Thiosocius teredinicola: one gene and its partners. The protein of the gene in region 1 interacts with the protein of each later gene in a pairwise test. Links are inferred from orthologs where the notes say so. Each region holds a gene or a part of one and is shown in the gene's direction. Other genes may lie near its edges. The genes, in order: accC, ribD and cysM.

Evidence for each region.
Region 2: the proteins of accC (region 1) and ribD interact in binary tests that used the Escherichia coli proteins (3 or more experiments, as listed by UniProt). The link is inferred for Thiosocius teredinicola from one-to-one orthologs.
Region 3: the proteins of accC (region 1) and cysM interact in binary tests that used the Escherichia coli proteins (3 or more experiments, as listed by UniProt). The link is inferred for Thiosocius teredinicola from one-to-one orthologs.

Annotation. Positions count from the first base shown.
Region 1 is NZ_CP019936.1:388,209-394,941, reverse strand. What follows is about bases 1,388-4,307. They hold accC (acetyl-CoA carboxylase biotin carboxylase subunit), read left to right. Parts: upstream 1,388-2,137; coding sequence 2,138-3,478; downstream 3,479-4,307. Other genes in these bases: prmA (50S ribosomal protein L11 methyltransferase), read left to right, coding at 3,553-4,307; accB (acetyl-CoA carboxylase biotin carboxyl carrier protein), read left to right, coding at 1,684-2,133; aroQ (type II 3-dehydroquinate dehydratase), read left to right, coding at 1,388-1,645. In the rest of the region: protein-disulfide reductase DsbD, read left to right, coding at 1-505; B1781_RS01850 (TlpA family protein disulfide reductase), read left to right, coding at 502-1,059; more of aroQ, read left to right, coding at 1,211-1,387; more of prmA, read left to right, coding at 4,308-4,431; B1781_RS01825 (zinc-ribbon and DUF3426 domain-containing protein), read left to right, coding at 4,441-5,205; tRNA dihydrouridine synthase DusB, read left to right, coding at 5,392-6,411; DNA-binding transcriptional regulator Fis, read left to right, coding at 6,408-6,704. UniProt on the Escherichia coli protein: This protein is a component of the acetyl coenzyme A carboxylase complex; first, biotin carboxylase catalyzes the carboxylation of the carrier protein and then the transcarboxylase transfers the carboxyl group to form malonyl-CoA.
Region 2 is NZ_CP019936.1:1,180,263-1,187,066, forward strand. Bases 2,412-5,402 are described here. They hold ribD (bifunctional diaminohydroxyphosphoribosylaminopyrimidine deaminase/5-amino-6-(5-phosphoribosylamino)uracil reductase RibD), read left to right. Parts: upstream 2,412-3,332; coding sequence 3,333-4,472; downstream 4,473-5,402. Other genes in these bases: glyA (serine hydroxymethyltransferase), read left to right, coding at 2,412-2,779; nrdR (transcriptional regulator NrdR), read left to right, coding at 2,833-3,336; B1781_RS05790 (riboflavin synthase), read left to right, coding at 4,543-5,205; B1781_RS05795 (patatin-like phospholipase family protein), read right to left, coding at 5,226-5,402. Also shown: bifunctional methylenetetrahydrofolate dehydrogenase/methenyltetrahydrofolate cyclohydrolase FolD, read right to left, coding at 1-555; more of glyA, read left to right, coding at 1,526-2,411; more of B1781_RS05795, read right to left, coding at 5,403-6,179; B1781_RS05800 (class II aldolase/adducin family protein), read right to left, coding at 6,346-6,804. UniProt on the Escherichia coli protein: Converts 2,5-diamino-6-(ribosylamino)-4(3h)-pyrimidinone 5'-phosphate into 5-amino-6-(ribosylamino)-2,4(1h,3h)-pyrimidinedione 5'-phosphate.
Region 3 is NZ_CP019936.1:2,222,240-2,228,947, forward strand. The notes cover bases 1,737-4,631. They hold cysM (cysteine synthase CysM), read left to right. Parts: upstream 1,737-2,684; coding sequence 2,685-3,578; downstream 3,579-4,631. Other genes in these bases: B1781_RS10715 (response regulator), read right to left, coding at 1,737-2,591; B1781_RS10725 (hypothetical protein), read left to right, coding at 3,581-4,315; rlmD (23S rRNA (uracil(1939)-C(5))-methyltransferase RlmD), read left to right, coding at 4,316-4,631. In the rest of the region: pdxJ (pyridoxine 5'-phosphate synthase), read left to right, coding at 1-172; more of B1781_RS10715, read right to left, coding at 180-1,736; more of rlmD, read left to right, coding at 4,632-5,647; B1781_RS10735 (CYTH domain-containing protein), read left to right, coding at 5,650-6,117; B1781_RS10740 (ABC transporter substrate-binding protein), read left to right, coding at 6,125-6,708. UniProt on the Escherichia coli protein: Two cysteine synthase enzymes are found. Both catalyze the same reaction. Cysteine synthase B can also use thiosulfate in place of sulfide to give cysteine thiosulfonate as a product.

The DNA of each region.
Region 1 (6,733 bases):
ACTATGGAAAGGTGTGGGCCTGGCCGCGGTAATCTATGGCGCAACCTTCCTGATCGGCGCCGCACTGGGCAGCAAGGACACCGTGCAACCGCTGCGCGGCGTGTTCGCCGGCGGCGCGATAGCCGGTCAGGCCGAGCATGCCACCTTCAAACAGATCAAGAGCAACGCTGATCTCGACCGTGAACTGGCCGCGGCCAAGGCACAAGGCAAACCGGTCATGCTCGATTTCTACGCCGACTGGTGCACCTACTGCAAACAGATGGAACGCGAGACCTTCCCCGACGCGAAGGTACAGCAAGGCATGTCGCAGATGGTGTTGCTGCAGGCCGACGTGACTCGTCAGGATGACGCCGACAAGGCACTACAGGAACGCATCGGCATTCCTGCACCGCCGGCAATGATATTCTGGGGACCCGATGGCAATGAGCGTAGGCACTTGCGTCTGCTCGGATTCAAAGGCCCGCAGGGATTTGCCGAGCACGTGGCACAAGCGATATCACCGTGAAAATCAACAAGCTGTTCGTCCTCACTGTCGTCTGTACGCTGATCGGCGCCGGGGTCGGATTCGCCTGGCGAAGCTACGAGCAACAGAAGACGGCAGACGCCGCAAAACTGATCGAGAAAGAGGTGGTGGTCGTCGACTCGCTGCCCGATGCCAGCTACCCGGACCTGCACAACAGCAAACGCAGCCTGTCCGACTATGCCGGCAAACTCGTCGTCGTGAACTTCTGGGCGACCTGGTGCCTGCCGTGTCGCGAAGAGACGCCACTGTTCGTCGAGTTGCAGCAAGAGTTCGGCGAACAGGTGCAGTTCATCGGCATCGCGATCGACGAGGTCGAACCCACGCGCGAGTTCGCCAACGAATTCGGCGTCAACTACCCGATCCTGATCGGCGGCATCGAGGCCACCGTCCTGTCGCGCAGGCTCGGCAACCGCTCCGGCGGCCTGCCGTTCACCGTGGTCGCCGCGCCCGACGGCACGATTGTGATGCGTCACACCGGCGGCCTGAAGCGCGAAAACCTCGAACCCGTGCTGCTGCAACACCGCGGCCGCGGCTGATCGCGGATAAAGGGCGCACAAAGGAAGCCCAGCCCTAGACAAAACCCTCAACTTGGTCGACAATTGCGGGCAAATTACAGCCTTTTCGGCACAAATCCCTGCAAGAGCAACGCTTTGGTCACACAAACGCGCTTGAGGAATCGACGTTAACATGGCGCACATTCTTGTCCTGAACGGGCCAAACCTGAACCTGCTGGGTTCGCGCGAGCCTGCGGTTTATGGACAAGACACCCTCGCCGACATCGAAGCACGCCTCGTCGAGCTGGCGACTGGCCATCAGCTCAGCTTCTTTCAGAGCAACGCCGAATACGCAATTATCGACAGAATCCACGCTGCGGGCACCGAAGGGGTGAACTTCATCCTGATCAACCCCGCCGCCCTGACCCACACCAGCATCGCCCTGCGCGATGCCCTGCTGGGGGTCGCCATCCCGTTCATCGAAGTGCACCTGTCAAACGTATTCGCCCGCGAATCGTTTCGCCACCAGTCCTATCTGTCCGACGTCGCCGTCGGCGTGATCAGCGGACTGGGCGCACAGGGTTACGAACTTGCACTCGCCGCCGCCCTGAGCCGGCTGGCCGATTGAACGGTTCGAGAAACTCCGCGAATTGAGAAAACATCCTGATGGATATCCGTAAAGTCAAAAAACTGATCGAATTGCTCGAAGAGTCCGACGTCGCCGAAATCGAGATACACGAAGGCGAAGAGTCGGTACGCATCAGCCGCGCCAGCACCATCGCCCCGGCGATGATGGCGGCCACGCCCCAGGTTATGGCGGCAGCACCAGTAGCGGCAGAATCGGCAGCCGCCGCCAAGCCGGAGGCACCGGCCGAGCCACAGGGCCACGTGATCCGTTCGCCGATGGTCGGCACCTTCTACCGCGCACCCTCGCCAGGCGCCAAACCCTTCGTGACCGAAGGCCAGTCGGTCGCGCCGGGCGAAACGCTGTGCATCATCGAAGCGATGAAGATCCTGAATCAGATCGAATCGGACAAGGCCGGCAAAGTCATCGAGGTGCTCGTCGAAAACGGCCAGCCGGTGGAGTACAACGAACCACTCTTCGTGATTGGTTGATCGCATGTTTGAAAAAATCGTTATCGCCAACCGCGGCGAGATCGCGCTGCGCATTCTGCGCGCGTGTCGGGAACTGGGCGTGCGCACCGTCGCCGTTCACTCTGAAGCCGACCGAGATCTGAAACACGTACGCCTCGCCGACGAATCGGTGTGCATCGGTCCGGCCGCATCTGCAGCCAGCTACCTCAACGTGCCGGCCCTGATCAGCGCCGCCGAGGTGTGCGATGCCCAGGCCATTCACCCAGGCTATGGCTTCCTGTCGGAGAACGCCGATTTCGCTGAGCGGGTCGAGCAATCCGGCTTCGTGTTCATCGGCCCCAAACCCGAAACGATCCGCCTGATGGGTGACAAGATCACCGCGATCGAGGCCATGAAGGAAGCCGGCGTACCCACGGTACCCGGATCGGACGGGCCGCTCGACGACAACGACGAACGCACCCTGCACCTGGCGCGCGACATCGGCTATCCGGTGATCGTCAAAGCCGCCGGTGGCGGCGGCGGGCGCGGCATGCGGGTGGTGCATTCAGAGGCCTCGCTGCTCAGCGCGATCTCGCTGACCAAGGCCGAGGCGGGCGCTGCGTTCGGCAACGAAACGGTCTATATGGAGAAGTATCTGGAGAACCCGCGCCACGTGGAATTCCAGGTGTTGGCCGACATGCACGGCAACGCCATTCACCTGGGCGAGCGCGATTGTTCGATGCAGCGCCGTCACCAGAAGGTGGTCGAGGAGGCCCCGGGGCCGGGCATCAGCGATGAGCTGCGCCAGCGCATGGGCGGGCGTTGCGCCGAAGCCTGCCGCCAGATCGGTTACCGCGGCGCGGGCACCTTCGAGTTTCTGTATGAGAACGGTGAGTTCTACTTCATCGAAATGAACACCCGCGTGCAGGTCGAGCACCCGGTCACCGAGATGATCACCGGCGTCGACATCGTCAAGGAACAACTGCTGATCGCCAGCGGCGAGCCGCTGAGCTACACACAGGACGACATCAAGTTCCGCGGTCACGCCGTGGAATGCCGCATCAACGCGGAAGACCCGAAGAACTTCATGCCGAGCCCGGGCGACATCACCCAACTGCATATCCCCGGTGGACCCGGCGTGCGCGTCGACACGCACATCTACAACGGTTATCGCGTGCCGCCCTACTACGACTCGATGATCGGCAAGCTGATCACGCACGGCGAGACGCGCGATGTCGCCATCGCCCGGATGCGTACCGCTCTGTCTGAAATGGTTATCGACGGCATCAAGACGAACATCCCGTTGCAGGCTGAGATCATGGTCGACGAGAACTTCGCCGCGGGCGGCATGAACATCCACTACCTGGAAAAGAAGCTCGGCTTGTAAGGCAGGCGAGCGGTGCGGCGGGCGAACCGGGCGCGACGCACCACCCGGCCTGACTTTCCACGTAGAATGCCGCCATGACCTGGCTGCAAGCTCATCTGACTGTCGACAAATCACGCGCCCCCCTCATCGAACTGTTGTTCGAAAACCTAGGCGCCGTGGCCGTCACCCTGGGAGATGCCGGTGACGAACCCATGCTCGAACCCGCGCCGGGAGCAACGCCGCTGTGGCAGGCGACCCGGGTGACCGGGCTGTTCGAACACGACACCGATGCCGACAGCTTGCGCAGTGCGATCAACCAGGCATTGTCGGCAGACGTCAGCCGCCACCTCACGCTCGAACGTATCGACGACCGGGACTGGGAACGCGCCTGGCTCGACTTGTTCAAACCCATGCAATTCGGCGAACGCCTGTGGATCAGACCTACCGGTCACCAGGTGGAACAGCCCGACGCGGTCATTCTCGACCTCGATCCCGGCCTGGCGTTCGGTACCGGCACACACCCGACCACCGCGCTCTGCCTCGAATGGCTCGACGGCCATTCCGTAACCGGCAAATCGGTGATCGATTTCGGCTGCGGCTCAGGGATTCTGGCGATCGCCGCACTGAAGTTGGGCGCCGCTCACGCGGTGGCCATCGACCATGATCCGCAGGCATTGACGGCAACCTTGGACAACGCCAGGCGCAATGGTGTCGAGGACCGGCTCGAGGTGTTTCACAGTTCGGTGTTCGAACCGCGGCAAGCCAACCTGGTGCTGGCCAACATCCTCGCCAACGTGTTGATCGAACTCGCGCCACAGATCGAACCGCTGGTGGCAGCCGACGGCGACCTGGTGATGTCGGGTATCCTGCGCGAACAGGCCGACAGCGTCATGCAGGCTTACACAAAACGTTTACACTTCGGCCCCATCAAACACAAAGAAGACTGGGTGCTGCTACATGGCCGGTCGTCGTAGAGGCAATACGTGAAGACCTATTGTCCGAAATGCCAAACGCTGAACAACGTCAAAGCGAGCGATCTTCTCGAATCCGAAGGTCTTACGCGCTGTTCCGCCTGCGATACTTTGTTCGACGCACTCGACGGCGTCGGCGAACCTCCGTCCGACCGTGCGCCCGATTCGCATCCGGGAGAGCGCGCGCGCGACAAAGGCGCCACCGCACCACAAGAATCCTCGCCGCAACCGCAGGCACTCGATGGCGATTTGCCGGCGCTACAGGCGTCGCCCGAGGCCGCACTTGATGTCTTGGACACCCTGTACGAGAAGAAATCGAGGTTCGGCGCCCTGTACGTGACATTGGCCGTGATATTGGTCGCCGCGTTGGCCATGCAGCTTGCCTGGCAGAACCGCGAGCTGCTGCTTCGCCAATTTCCGCTGCTCGAACCGGTTTGCGAATTTATCGAATGCAGACCCAGTCTGGTTCACGCGCCAAACAAGTTCATCATCGTTTATCGCGACATCCAGCCCACGGAGAACGTTGCCAGTTCATTAACGCTGAATGCACGCATCCGTAACGATGCAGACACCGCTCAACCGTTGCCGGACATTCAATTGTCGTTGATGAACACCAACGGGTTGGTGTTGGTTAGACGTCGTCTGACGCCACGCGAATATCTTTACCCACCACCGCCCAAAGATCGCGTTATCGATGCGGGCGAAGTAATCACTATCAGCCTGGATTTTGAAGATCCCGGGTACCAGGCAACCGGCTTTGCAATCGACTTTCTATAGCGTCGAATTGTCATACTTCTCTACTTGCGCACCTGTCATTTCGGCGTAACATAGCGTCCCCCTGTCGACCTCCTGCCGAACAAAAAAAACGGCGCGGATAACAACAGCGCAGCCAGACGGTACGCAGAGACCGCGAACGGCTTGCGAAGCGAGGCGACGCTGGAATTGTTGAGGCCATCAATCGACGTGCGAATCGGTCCACATCAACTTGACAACAATTTGATCGTGGCGCCCATGGCCGGTGTCACCGACCGTCCGTTTCGCGCCCTGTGCCGTCGCCTGGGAGCCGGACTCGCCGTATCGGAAATGATCACGGCCGACGCGAGTCTGTATGGCACCCGCAAGACCGTCAGGCGACTCGATCACAAAGGCGAACCCGGCCCGATCTCAGTGCAGATTGTCGGCACCGAGCCGCAACGCATGGCCGAAGCGGCACGCGTAAACGTCGCCCACGGTGCACAGATCATCGACATCAACATGGGCTGTCCAGCCAAGAAGGTGTGCAAGGTGGCTGCCGGTTCGGCGCTGATGCGCGACGAAGACCTGGTAAAGCGAATTCTCGACGCCGTGGTTGCGGCGGTTGAGGTGCCGGTCACACTGAAGATGCGCACCGGGTGGGATGCGCACAATCGCAACGCGCCACAGATCGCACACTTGGCGCAGAATGCCGGTATCGCGGCGATCGCCGTACACGGCCGCACGCGGGCATGCGGGTTTCGCGGCGAGGCTGAATTCGACACCGTGCGGCAGGTGAAGAATGCAGTGACGATTCCGGTGATCGCCAACGGCGACATCGACTCACCGCGCAAAGCCGCCGATGTGCTGTCTGTAAGCGGCGCCGATGCGCTGATGGTCGGACGCGCGGCGCAAGGCCGACCTTGGATATTTCGCGAGATCGTTCACTTTCTGAAGACCGGTGAACAACTTGCGGCACCGGATCCCGAATGGATACGGGATCTTCTGCTCGAGCACCTGGACGAACTGTACGGCCTGTATGGCGCAAAGCATGGCGTGCAAGTGGCTCGCAAGCACATCGCTTGGTATTGCAAATCGCAACCGGGAGCAACCGCATTTCGGCAACGGATCAATGCAGCACAAACAACACAAGAACAAGGTAGGCTGATCAGGGAGTTTTTCAGCACCCTCAATGACAAGAAGACAACGGGTATCAGCCCAGTGTCCACAAAGGAGGTACAGGCAGCGTGAGCTTTGAAGGTACGCATTATTCGCCCCGCGTTACAGGTAGTTTTGCCGTGGCCAAGACGAAAAAGAAAGAACCGCTCCGCGAAGTCGTTCGTGACGCCCTGGTCCATTATTTCGATCAGCTCGATGGCACGCAGCCCAATGACCTGCATCAGCTGGTGATGCAGCAGGTCGAACAACCGTTGTTCGAAACCGTGATGGAATACACCGGCGGAAACCAGAGCAAGGCAGCCACCCTGCTCGGAATCAGCCGCAGCACGTTGCGAAAAAAACTGGCGCAGTACGAAATCGAATAAACTCAGCCGAGAACCTAACCGAGAATACG
Region 2 (6,804 bases), 790 kb from region 1 along the record:
GGTGCAACGTGCCATCAACAGCTCGAGAAACATCGGTCGGCCGACAATATTGGATTGCCCGATGATGACCGCGTCCTTACCCACCAGATCGATACCGGTGCGTTCGAGCATCGTCATCACGCCTCTCGGCGTGCACGGGCGCAGGATCGGCTGGCGCAGCACCAGGCGGCCGATGTTGTACGGATGAAACCCATCGACGTCCTTGGTCGGCAGGATGCGCTCGGTCACCGCATCTTCGTCGATCTGCTCAGGCAGCGGAAGCTGCACCAGGATGCCGTCGACCTCGTTGCGGCCGTTCAGCTCGTCGATCAGTCGGAGGAGTTCGTCCTGGCTGGTCTCCTTGGGGAGTTCGATCAGTTCGGAATGGAAGCCGACTTGTTCGCAGGCCTTCTGTTTGTTGCGCACATAGACCTGGGATGCCGGGTTTTCGCCGACCAGCACCACCACAAGACCCGGAGCGCTCTGCCCGGAGGCGAGCCGCTCGGCGACGCGGTGCTTGATCTTTTCGCGGAGGTCGGCGGCGATGGCCTTGCCGTCGAGAATCTGTGCGCTCATCGGGTTTCCTGCTGTGCTGTCCGGCAATTCGAGGGGCAAACCGGCATGATACCAGAGTGCCTCGCCTCGATTGACGCCATTGTGGGCCGCCCGTATCATATGGCGCCTTCGCAAATTGGCGAAGACCTATTCGGGGTATAGCGCAGTCTGGTAGCGCGCCTGCTTTGGGAGCAGGATGTCGGGAGTTCGAATCTCTCTACCCCGACCAGATTTGAGTGTTGCTGGCGGGCCATGTGCAATGCCCGGCTGGCAGCACGGTAGGGCGAGAGAGATGAGAACTCCCGAAGGGAGTTTGATAAAAAACGACAGGACGTCGTTTTTAACGGCCGCAGGCCGGCCCATAGGGCGAAATGCAGGAAGTATTTCGTAGAAAAAACGACAGGACGTCGTTTTTGACGGCCGCAGGCCGGCCCGCAGGGCAAAATGCAGGACAGCATTTTGCAATCTCTCTACCCCGACCAGATTTAAGTGGTGCCAGCGGGCCATGTGCAATGCCCGGCTGACAGCACGGACCAATTTTCGGGTACATTCCTGAATACGGCCCCGATAGCTCAGTTGGATAGAGCAACGGACTTCTAATCCGTAGGTCGGGGGTTCGAATCCTCCTCGGGGCGCCATTCATCCCGCGGGGTGATCGCAAAAACAGGCTGAACGGGCCTGGTTCGATGCACGCATCGAGCAAAACCGGTTCAATGGTGGGCGTAGCTCAGTTGGTAGAGCCCTGGTTTGTGGCACCAGTGGTCGTGGGTTCGAGCCCCATCGTCCACCCCATACATCGCGAGACAAGCGGCGGCCGTCAGGCGCCGCTTTTTTCGTTTTCGGGGCCGCCGACACCCCATTCCGGCCGGGTTGACGGTATCCCTGTTCTCCATCAGACTTTCCGTTTCCCCGGGGCCTTTTGGCTGCTCCGGCCGAGCGGCCCCGTACAGGGGCCGTTTGCATTTTGAATACACGCGAGACGAGGTGGTCGATGTTCAGCAAAGACATGAAGATTGAAGGCTACGATGACGAGCTTTTTGCAGCCATCAAAGCCGAGGAGCGTCGGCAGGAAGAACACATCGAACTGATCGCCTCCGAGAACTACACCAGCCCGCGCGTGATGGAGGCCCAGGGTTCGGTGCTGACCAACAAGTACGCCGAAGGTTATCCGGCCAAGCGTTATTACGGCGGCTGTGAATACGTCGATAAGGCCGAGCAACTCGCTATCGATCGTGCCAAGAAGCTGTTTGGCGCCGACTATGCCAACGTGCAGCCGCACTCCGGCTCGCAGGCCAACTCGGCGGTGTTCATGGCGCTGTGTCAGCCGGGCGACACCATCCTCGGTATGAGCCTGGCGCATGGCGGCCACCTGACGCATGGCGCCAAGCCGAACTTTTCCGGCAAGATCTATAACGCCGTGCAGTATGGCCTGAATCCGGAGACCGGCGAGATCGATTACGACGAGGTCGAGCGACTCGCGCGTGAGCACAAGCCGAAGATGATCATCGCCGGTTTCTCGGCCTACTCGCGCATCGTCGATTGGCAGCGCTTCCGCGCCATCGCCGACGAGGTCGGAGCCTACCTGTTCGTCGACATGGCACACATCGCCGGTCTGGTCGCTGCCGGCATCTACCCGAGCCCGGTTCAAATCGCCGACGTCACCACGACGACGACGCACAAGACCCTGCGCGGCCCGCGTGCCGGCCTGATCCTGGCCAAAGCCAATGAAGAGGTCGAGAAGAAGCTCAACTCGGCGGTCTTCCCCGGTGGGCAGGGCGGCCCGCTGATGCATGCCATCGCGGCCAAGGCGGTAGCGTTCAAAGAGGCGATGGAGCCGGCGTTCGTCGAATATCAGAAGCAGGTCGTCAAGAACGCGCAGGTCATGGCGCAGGTGTTCATGGATCGCGGCTACGATGTCGTATCCAAGGGTACCGACGATCACCTGTTCCTGGTCAGCTTCATCGAGGCCGGCCTGACCGGTAAAGACGTCGACGCCTGGCTGGGCGCGGCCAACATCACGGTCAACAAAAACGCCGTGCCCAACGATCCGCAATCGCCGTTCGTCACGTCGGGTATCCGTGTCGGCACGCCGGCCGTCACCACGCGTGGCTTCGGCGAAAACGAGTGCCGCGACCTGGCGGGCTGGATGTGCGATGTGATCGACGCGCGCGGCAGTGATGAGGTCATCGCCAAGGTCAAAGACAAGGTGTTGACCATCTGCAGCAACTACCCGGTCTATCGCTGAGCCTCAGCGGCACAAGCTGCGACCGGATGACGAGACAGGTCGGGAACTGAACGATGCGTTGCCCCTTCTGCGGCGCCCAGGACACCAAGGTCGTCGACTCGCGCCTGCACGGCGACGGCGACCAGGTGCGGCGTCGCCGTGAATGCACCGTTTGCAAGGAACGCTTCACGACCTACGAAGGCGCCGAGTTGAACCTGCCGCGGGTGGTCAAGAGCGACGGGCGGCGGGTTATCTTCGATGGGCGCAAGCTGCGCGCCGGCATCGAACGCGCACTCGAAAAGCGTCCCGTTTCGACCGAGGCCACCGATGCCGCCATCAATCACATCATGCGTAAACTGATGGCCGGCGGTGAGGCCGAGGTGTCTTCGCGCAAGATCGGCGAGCTGGTCATGGATGAGCTCAAGGGCTTGGACCAGGTCGCCTTCGTGCGCTTTGCCTCGGTCTACCGCCAGTTCGAAGACGTCAACGCGTTTCGCGAAGAGATCGAGAAGCTGGAGAAGCAGCTGTCGCCCGAGGCGCGGCGTCACCAGCTCGACCTGCTCGATCCGGAAAAATGACCGCCGTATTTAACGACGACGATCATCGTTACATGGCGCGCGCACTGCGCCTGGCCGAACGCGGCCTGTACACCACCGATCCCAATCCGCGCGTCGGCTGCGTGCTGGTGAGAGACGGGCGGGTGGTCGGCGAGGGCTGGCACCGCAAGACCGGTGAGCCGCATGCCGAACGCATCGCGCTGGCTGCCGCCGGCGATGCCGCACGCGGCGCCACGGCCTATGTCACGCTCGAACCGTGCTCACACCACGGTCGCACACCGCCGTGTGCCGATGGCCTGATCGAAGCGGGCGTGGCGCGCGTTGTCGCGGCCATGACCGACCCCAATCCCCAAGTCGCCGGTGACGGTCTGCAACGCCTGCGCGATGCCGGCATCTCGGTAGATGTGGGCCTGCTCAAAGCGGATGCCATGGCGCTCAACCCCGGTTTCGTCAAGCGCATGACAAGCGGCGTGCCGCTGGTGCGCTGCAAGTTGGCGATGAGCCTCGACGGGCGCACCGCGATGGCCAGCGGCGAGAGCAAATGGATCACCGGCGAGGATGCGCGTCGCGATGTGCAATTGCTGCGCGCGCGCAGCAGCGCGGTGCTGACCGGCGTATTGACCGTCATGGCAGACGATCCGTCGATGAACGTTCGCCTGCCGGTGGCTGATCTGCCGGGCGTCGAGTCTGAAGCCTATCTGCGTCAGCCGCTGCGCGTCGTGCTCGATACCCGGCTGCGCACCTTGCCGCGTGCCCGCCTGCTGCAACTGGCGGGCGACGTACTGATCGTCTGCGGTCAGGGCGCGTCGCAAGACAGCGAAGACGAACTGCGTGCCGCCGGTGCCGACGTGTTGCGTCTGCCGCAACTGGGCGGACGTATCGATCTGACGGCGTTGCTCAAGGCGCTGGCGCAGCGCGGTATCAACGAGTTGTTGATCGAGAGCGGCGCCACGCTCGCCGGCAGTGCCCTGTCGGCAGGCATCGTGGACGAGTTGATCGTGTACATGGCGCCGCACCTGATGGGGGATGCCGCGCGTGGCCTGGTGCACCTGCCGGGTATCGAACGCATGGCGCAACGGGTGGCGCTTGAGTTTGCCGATGTGCGCCGGGTCGGTGCCGACCTGCGTCTGACACTGCGCCCACTGGCGCGCGATTGATCGAGATCGTCTGCGCCGCGTCGAACGCGTAACATTCTTTTATCTCGAGCAGTAACGCCGGAGGCAGTCTATGTTCACGGGAATCATCCAGGCCATTGGCGAGGTCGCCGATCTGCAGCAGCGCGGCGGCGACGTGCGTCTGCGCGTTCTGACCGGCAAGCTGGATCTGTCGGATGTCGAGCTGGGCGACAGCATCGCGGTCAATGGCGTGTGCCTGACGGCGGTCGATCTGCCCGGCGACGGTTTCGTGGCCGACGTGTCGCGCGAAACATTGTCATTGACCAGCCTCGGCCAGCTCGGCTCAGGCAGCAAGGTCAATCTGGAAAAGGCGTTGACCCTGGCGACGCGCCTCGGTGGTCATTTGGTTAGCGGGCATGTCGACGGTCTGGGCAAGGTCGTCGAGCGCCACGACGATGCGCGTTCGGTGCGGTTTTCGATCGAGGCGCCGACGGAGTTGGCGCGCTACATCGCACACAAGGGTTCGATCACGGTCGACGGCACCAGCCTGACTGTCAACGCCGTCGACGGTTGCCGTTTCGAACTGAATATCGTGCCGCACACCCTGCAGGAAACCATCATGGGTGGCTATGGCGTCGGCAGTAAGGTCAATCTCGAGGTGGACCTGGTGGCACGCTATCTCGAACGCCTGTTGCTCGGCGACAAGGCGGCCGAACCAGGTGCTGGATCGATCGACATGGACCTGCTGGCGCGAACGGGCTTTCTTAAGGGCTGACGCGCAGCCTGCCAGCCCGTCTAATCGTGATTCGGAAGTTGGCCGTTGTCGGCCGAGAAGCGATCGAGCGCGACCTGGGCCCAGTATTCACCGGCCGCGATCACCTCTGCGGCACGGTAGAACTCGTGTGCCCCACAGGTGTCGATCGGGATCTCGATCAACAGGTCCGGCGGGTAGGCGGCGAGCATGCAGCGCGCGATGCTGGCCTGCATGGCGTCGAGCGATAACAGCGCCGTATCGGTGATCGACAGGTTCGGCCCTTGCTCTGTCTCGTCGTTGTCGAAACCGAGGCGTTCCTGCAACTGGTCGATGAACTCCTCGATCTTCTTCTGGTAGCGGTGTTTCTCCCTGGCGGGTTTCTGCGGCGTTTTCATTTCCCGTCTTTGCAGCCGGTTGCTGCCGCCCATGTGCTTCGGTACGCCGGACAGGCTCACCGCGATCACCGCGTCGGTCGGATCCTGCAGCGTTGGGGCGATCGGCACCGGATTCAGGATGCCGCCATCGAGCAGGGGGCGGCCGTTGATCATGTGTGGTGTCATAACCGTGGGAACGGCAATCGACGCGCGGATGGCGTCGAACAGGTCGCCCTTGGTCAACCAGACCTCTTTGCGTGCGAGTACGTCGGTCGCAACGATCGTCAGCGGGGTCGGCAGGTCTTCGATCTTGTGACGGCCGACGAAATCCTGCAGCGTCTCCATGATCATCTGGCCCTTGAGCATACCGGCGCCGCGCCAGGCGATGTCGAGATAGCGCAGCACGTTGAATTCGGTCAGTTCTTCGACCCATTCGGCATACTCATCGAGCTTGCCGGCGGCATAGAAGCCGCCGATGAGTGCGCCGATCGAGCTGCCGGCAATGGCACCAATCTTCCAGCCGTTGCGCTCCAGCGCCCGGATAACGCCGATGTGCGCCAGGCCGCGCGCGCCGCCGCTGCCGAGGACCAGCGAAATTGTTTTCTTGTCGGATGTGTTCACAGCCGTTCCGGTGTCTACCTGGGGTGATCATTGCGCTGGCACGATCGGTATTGCACGCCGTTGCCAGGCAAGTCTTATTGTCTCATGGGCTGCATGCAGCCGGGCAGCGGTTTCGCGGCTATGTAACGGCTCGTCTCTTGCCGTTATCGACGCCGCACGCCGCGTTTCAAGCAACGCGTTGGTAGGTGGCGAGCAGTAGTTCGCCGGCCTCGTCGAGGTCTTTGCCGTAGGCCACGATGCCGTCTTCGTGTCCGCCCATCGAGAAGATGCCCTTGGCGGGTGCGCCATCGGCGCGCACCAGGCGGTCGACTTCGGCTGCCATCGCGGGTGTGCCGTAGCCGGCCGTGGGGTCGGTCTGTGCCAGCCCGAGTCGCTGTGCATTCGTCCAGATCACAGGGGTGTGGACGTGGATCACGGCATTGGCATGCGGCAATGCCCGGTAGATCTGGCCATGCGTCATCGCCTCGGACGAGGGCGGGGTGGGGCCGCTTGCCGACAGGGCGTTGGCGTCGATGTCGAAATCGTGCACCCACGCAAGGTCCTGATCGCTCAGCCGGTTCTTTCCGCCGGTCTGGGTGCCGGTGATGATGAAGCCGTGCGCGATGCGCAGGCTGATGTTGCCGTA
Region 3 (6,708 bases), 1.8 Mb from region 1 along the record:
GCAGGTCAACGCCGGACACGGGCTCGACTATCACAACATCAAGGACGTCGCCGCCATCGATGGCATCCTGGAATTCAATATCGGTCACGCGATCGTCAGTCGTGCGGTTTTCAGTGGCCTGCATGCCGCGGTCGCGGATATGAAAGCCCTGTTGCAACCGCCTGAGGGCTGATCCCAAATCAAGGGTTGTCGGCTTCGTAGGACTCGAGTTCGATAATACGTTGGGCTTCGTGGATCACGCGTTCAAGCAGCATGCTGACGGCAGAATCGTCTTCCAGCGTAATCGCCGGCTGCAGCTCTCCCAAGGCGTGGTACAACGCCGGCACGCCACAGACTGCCGAGGCGCCGTGCAAGCGGTGCGATAACTGCCAAAGCTCCGACCAGTTCTTTTCGGTGAGGTTCTGACGCAGCGCATCGATGGTTGTCGGCAGTTCACGACGCAGCTCTTCGAACAGCTTGCGCGCAATGCTTTCCGAGCCACCCGCAATCCGCAGCGCCTGCGCTTGGTCGCGCACCGGCCAATCGTTCTCGGGCAGGGTCTGCGCGCTGGCATTGATGAAGCCGGCCTGTCCGCTGCTGCCGTCGACCAATTCGACAACGGTCTTGCGCAGGTCTTCATCGCTGACCGGCTTGATCAGAAAACGCTGGATGCCGGCGCGCGCGATCTCGCGCTGATTGCGTTCCGCGACATCCGCGGTGAGCGCGATGATCGGTACCGGTTTGCCCGGGTAGAGCGATTGGATGCGGCGTGCCGCCTCCAGACCGTTCATGCGCGGCATGTGAACGTCGAGAAATGCCATATCGATCGGATGTTGCCGGGCCAGTTCCACCGCTTCGTCGCCGTCGGTCGCCTTGAGTACTTCGGCACCCATATCGGTCAGCAGGTGAACGATCAGTTGCAGGTTGATCGGGTGGTCATCGGCGGCCAGGCACAGCTTTCCCTGCAGCACATGCTGGTGGTCGACGGGCGCGTTGTCCGATGGTTGGGTGTGATTTGCGGATACATTCTGCGGCGCCACTTTGCCGGCCCGCAGACAACCGCGGAGGCTCTCCTGCAAGTGATGCAGTTGCGGTGGCTTACTCAAACAGAAGCGGGCGCCCGCGGCAACGAACCGGTTCAGCACCTCTTCATCCGAACTCGATACCAGGGCGATGACCGGCAACGCCTGCTCGCCGCTCAGCCCTCGAATCTGCTCGAGGCACTCGCGGATATTGTCTTCGTCATCGTTGCAGCCGAGTGCGACCAGGGCGTAGCGATCGAGCTCGAGGGTGGGTATTACCGAATATTGCGGGTAGTCGTCGACTGCAAGTCCCATGTCGTTGAGCGAGTTGCGCAAAGCGATGCGCGACAGATCGTGTTTTTCGATCAACAGACCGCGACGGTTCAGGGGCGGCGAGTGACGAACCGGTGGTGCATCAGGGTCGAGGTCGAGCTTGATGGTTACCCGAAACACTGAGCCCTCACCGAGTCGGCTGGTGACGTTGACATGGCCGTCCATCGCTTCGGCCAGCGAATGACAGATGCTCAGCCCCAGCCCGGTGCCGCCGAACAGCCGGTTGGTAGTCGAGCTACCCTGGTCGAACGCCAGAAACAGGCGTTGCTGCTCGCCGAGGGGTATGCCGATGCCGGTGTCGCTGACAGCGAACGTGACCCCGATCTTGTGCGCCTCCTCCTCGTCGAGCATCACCCGCACGACGATCTCGCCACGGTCGGTGTACTTGACGGCATTGCTGACCAGGTTGTTGATGATCTGGATGATGCGGGTCTCATCGCCGACCAGGTGGTCGGGCACATCGTTGTAAACCATGGACACCAGTTCCAGGTGCTTGGCATGCGCCTGCGGCGCCCACAGGGTCACGGCGCTCTCGACGCATTCGCGCAGACTGAACGGCTCGTGGCTGAGCACAAGTTTGCCCGACTCGAGCTGGGAGAAATCCAGGATATCGTCGACGATACGCAGCAACGAGCTGGCGGATTTCTGAATGGTCAGCACGAAATCGCGCTGCTTGTCGTTCATCTCCGTCTTGGCCAGCAGGCGGGTGAAGCCGATGATGCCGTTCATCGGCGTGCGGATCTCGTGACTCATATTGGCCAGGAACTCGGATTTGGCACGGCTTGCCTCGATCGCCCGGCGGCGCGCCAGATCGAGCTCGGCGTTGCGGATCTCGATCACCTCCATGCTCTCCTGGGCCTCGCGCGTGGCCTGCTCGATGCGTTCCTGGAGCAGTTCCTGGCCGGCGGCGATCTCCTGGGCCATGGCGTTGAAGCCTGCCTCGAGTTCACCCATCTCACCGCGGGCAGCGTTGGGGATCTGTACGTTGAGTTCGCCTGCACGTACCCGCTGCATGGCGCGGATGACGACCGCGATCGGGCGCAGCATGTGGCGCAGGCGATCGGCGGCAACGATCAGGCTGACGGCGAGTCCGCCGAGGACGACCAACAGGCCGGCGACCGCGAGATTGGGCTGGTCGGCGCCGAGCCAGGCATAGACGCCGAAACCGCCCAGCGCGGCCAGCGACGGCGCCAGGGTAATGAAATAGGTGCGATAATAGATGCTGTCCGAGCGGAAGACTTTTGGAATTTTCAGCAAATCGGAGCCCCGGCGAATCGAATCTGGCCTCAAACGCACAAGTTTGGCAGATACTACCTCGTTTTGGCGTAATCGATTGTTTAAACTGAGCCGATGAAGTACCCCACGATTGAATCCTGTGTCGGCAATACGCCCCTGGTGCGGTTGCAACGGCTACCCGGCGATACCAGCAATACCTTGCTGGTCAAATTGGAAGGCGACAACCCGGCGGGATCGGTCAAAGATCGTCCGGCCCTGTCGATGATCAAGCACGCCGAGGAACGTGGCGACATCAAACCGGGTGACACGCTGATCGAGGCGACCAGCGGTAACACCGGCATCGCGCTGGCAATGGTCTGCGCGATTCGCGGCTATCGCATGATCCTTATCATGCCGGAGAATCTCAGCGTGGAAAGGCGGGCCTCGATGCGCGCTTACGGCGCCGAGCTGATCCTGGTGACGCGTGAGCAAGGCATGGAAGGGGCGCGCGACCTCGCGCTGCAGATGGAACGCGAGGGAAAAGGCAAGGTGCTGAACCAGTTCGCCAATCCGGACAATCCGCTGGCGCACTACGAAACCACCGGTCCGGAGATCTGGCGGGATACCGGCGGGACGGTGACCCATTTCGTCAGCGCCATGGGCACCACCGGGACCATTACCGGCACCGCGCGTTACCTTCGGGAACAGACGCCACGTCCGCAGATTATCGGTGTGCAGCCGGCCGAAGGGGCCTCGATTCCGGGTATCCGTCGCTGGCCGGTGGAATACATCCCCGATATCTTTGATGCCTCGCTGGTTGATCGCGAGATGGACGTATCCCAGCCAGAGGCCGAGGAGACCACGCGGCGACTTGCGGCCGAAGAGGGTATCTTTTGCGGCGTATCGTCCGGCGGTGCCGTGGCTGCCGCGCTGCGTCTGTCGGAAGAGGTCGAGAACGCGGTGATCGTCGCGATCGTCTGTGATCGGGGTGACCGCTATCTGTCGACCGGCATCTTTCCCTCGGAATAGTCATGCGTTTCTCGGTGCTCGCCATCTCGTCGGTTCCGGATACCGCAACCACGCGCGATCTTTTCAATCTGCACGACCTCGACGACAAGTCGGTATCCAAGGTCCTGTTTCACCGCCGCAAGCAACAGACGGGTTCGAACGAGGACCTGCGCTGGGATCAACGCGCGATCGCCGGCATGACCCTGATCCAGCACTCGGTCGACAACGTGCATCTGACATCGATGCACGCCGGGCAGAACAGCGAAGAGGACATGCTGCAGGCGTTCTACAAGGCAACGCTGCGCGACGGTCGGGTGGTTTCGTGGGACGGCAGCAGGCTCACCATTCCGTTGATCCATTTCCGCACGCTCAAACATACGCTCAGCTTTCCCGCCTACTGGCAGGCATTGCGCGAAGGCACCGACATTCATCTCGATATCCAGCGCTGGTTGTCGCCGACCACCACTGATCTGCCGGCGCTCGATGAGACGTCGCGCAAGCTCGGTTTTCCGGGTCTGCTCAGCCATGATGAAGACAGCGTGATTGCCGGCTGGATGAAGGGTAACTACGACAACGTACAGGCCCACAGCGACATCGTCGCGCTCAACACCTATCTGCTGGCATTGCGGCTGTTCACGGTAACCGGTGATATGAGTCGGCACGACAGCGCCCGGGTGATCGTCAAGTTGCGCGACGCCCTGGCAAAGAGCGAGCAGACACATATGGCGGAGTTTCTGGCTGCCTGGGGCGAGGCCTGAATGGGTGGAAGGCGCAGACGAGCACGGCCGCCGGAAGGCGAGTTCGATGCAGTCATCGATAGCGTGGGTCACGACGGCCGCGGGGTAGCCAGGGTCGACGGCAAGGCCACGTTCATCCACGGCGCACTGCCCGGAGAGCAGGTCAAGTTCCGTTATCTGCAGCGGCGGCGCAACCATGACGAAGGCCAGGTCGTCTCGGTCATCAGCGCATCGCCGGATCGGGTCGAGCCGCGCTGTGCACACTACGGCGTGTGCGGTGGATGCAGTCTGCAGCATCTTGATTCGGCGGCCCAGGTGTCAGCCAAACAAGGTGTATTGCTGGATAACTTTCGACAGATCGGCCGCGTCGCGCCCGACAGCATTCTGCCGCCACTGGTCAACGACGAGCCATGGGGGTATCGGCGCAAGGCGCGGCTCGGCGTCAAGAACGTCACGCGCAAGGAAAAAGTGCTGGTCGGCTTTCGCGAGCGAGGCTCCAGCTATGTTGCCGATCTGGCGCGCTGCGAGGTGTTGCATCCGCGCGTCGGCACGCTGCTGCCGGCGCTGAGTGCACTGATCGAATCACTGAGTATCAACAACCGTGTGCCGCAGATTGAAATGGCCATGGATGACGATCGTTGCGTGTTGATCCTGCGGCTTCTGGAACCGCTCAGCGGCGAAGACGAGCAGGCGTTGAACCGCTTTCAGCAGACCAACGACGTGGTGTTCTATCTGCAGCCGGGTGGGCCGGATTCAGTGGTGCCGCTGTCGGCTGAGGTCGACCTGCGTTACGCCTTGCCCGATTACGATGTCACGCTGTCATTCCTTCCCGGCGACTTCACCCAGGTCAATACCGAGATCAACCGCAAGATGGTGGCGCGCGCCTTGGATCTACTGGATCCGCAGCCGGATGACCAGGTGCTGGACTTATTCTGCGGTATCGGCAATTTCACGCTGCCGATCGCGCGTAGCGCGAACGCGGTGGTCGGCGTCGAAGGCGATGCGGGTTTGGTGGAGCGCGCGCGGGCCAACGCCGAACGTAATGGATTGCACAACGCCACCTTCTACACGGCAGACCTATACGGCGAACTGCAGGCCGAACCGTGGATGAAACAGCGTTTCAACAAGGTGCTGCTGGATCCGCCGCGCAGCGGTGCACTGCAGGTGCTACCGTATCTCTCGGTTATGGGCGTGCAGCGCATTGTGTACGTGTCCTGTTATCCGGGCACCTTGGCGCGCGATGCGGGTGAGTTGGTGGGCAAGTATGGTTACCGTCTCGTCAGTGCCGGTGTCATGGATATGTTTCCGCACACGGCGCACGTCGAATCGATCGCCTTGTTTGAGAAGGGGTAACTGTGGGACAGGAGATTGAACGCAAGTTCCTGATCAAATCGGATGCGTGGCGCGCACAGGTCGGCGAAAGTACACGCTTGATCCAGGGTTACCTCGCGCGCGGCGAACAGTCTGCGATCCGCGTACGGATCAAAGGCGACAAGGCCGAACTCAACATCAAACAAACGGTCGACGGCATCCACCGCCTGGAATACGAATACGAGATTCCACTCGACGACGCGCAGGAGATCCTTGACCGGGTTGCCTTGCGACCTTTGATCGACAAGACACGGCACCATGTGTCCATAGGCCGGCACCTGTGGGAGATCGACGAGTTTCACGGTGAGAATGCGGGCCTGATCGTCGCCGAAATCGAACTCGACGATGCGGATGAAGCCTTCGAGCGGCCGGACTGGCTCGGCGAGGAAGTGTCGACCGATCAACGCTATTTCAACAGCAGCCTCAGCGCGCGTCCGTACACCACATGGTGAGACGGACATGGTGAGATGGGCGCTGATCTGCCTGGTCTTCGTGCTGGGTGGTTGTCGCAGCGCCGATGATGCCGTCATTCGCTTCGCCGTGGCCACCGCGCCAAGTGTGCTCGACCCGCGCATCGCCAGCGATGCCGCCTCCGAGCGGGTCAATGAGCTTTTGTACGACCGGCTGGTCACGCTCGATGACCACGGGCAGCCGCAACCCGCTATGGCGGAATGGGAACGACGCTCACCGACACATTACCGCCTGCGCCTCCGCCCGGACAGGGCGACGTTCTGGGATGGCGCGCAGCCTGATGCGACCGATGTCGCCGCGACCTATCGCAGCGTGCTCGATCCGTCGACCGGTTCGCCGCATGCAAGCACGTTGTCGCACATCGATCGTATCGACGTGATCGATGACAGCACGCTGGATTTCGTGCTGACCCGCGAGGCCCCATTGTTTCCGTCCCGCCTGACCATCGGCATCATTCCGGCTGAGGTGATCGGCCAGCGCAATCTCGCGCGCGACCCGGTCGGTAGCGGCAGCTTCAGATTCAAGCGCTGGCGCGATGACGGCGGGTTGCTTGTCGAACGACGCGAAGATCA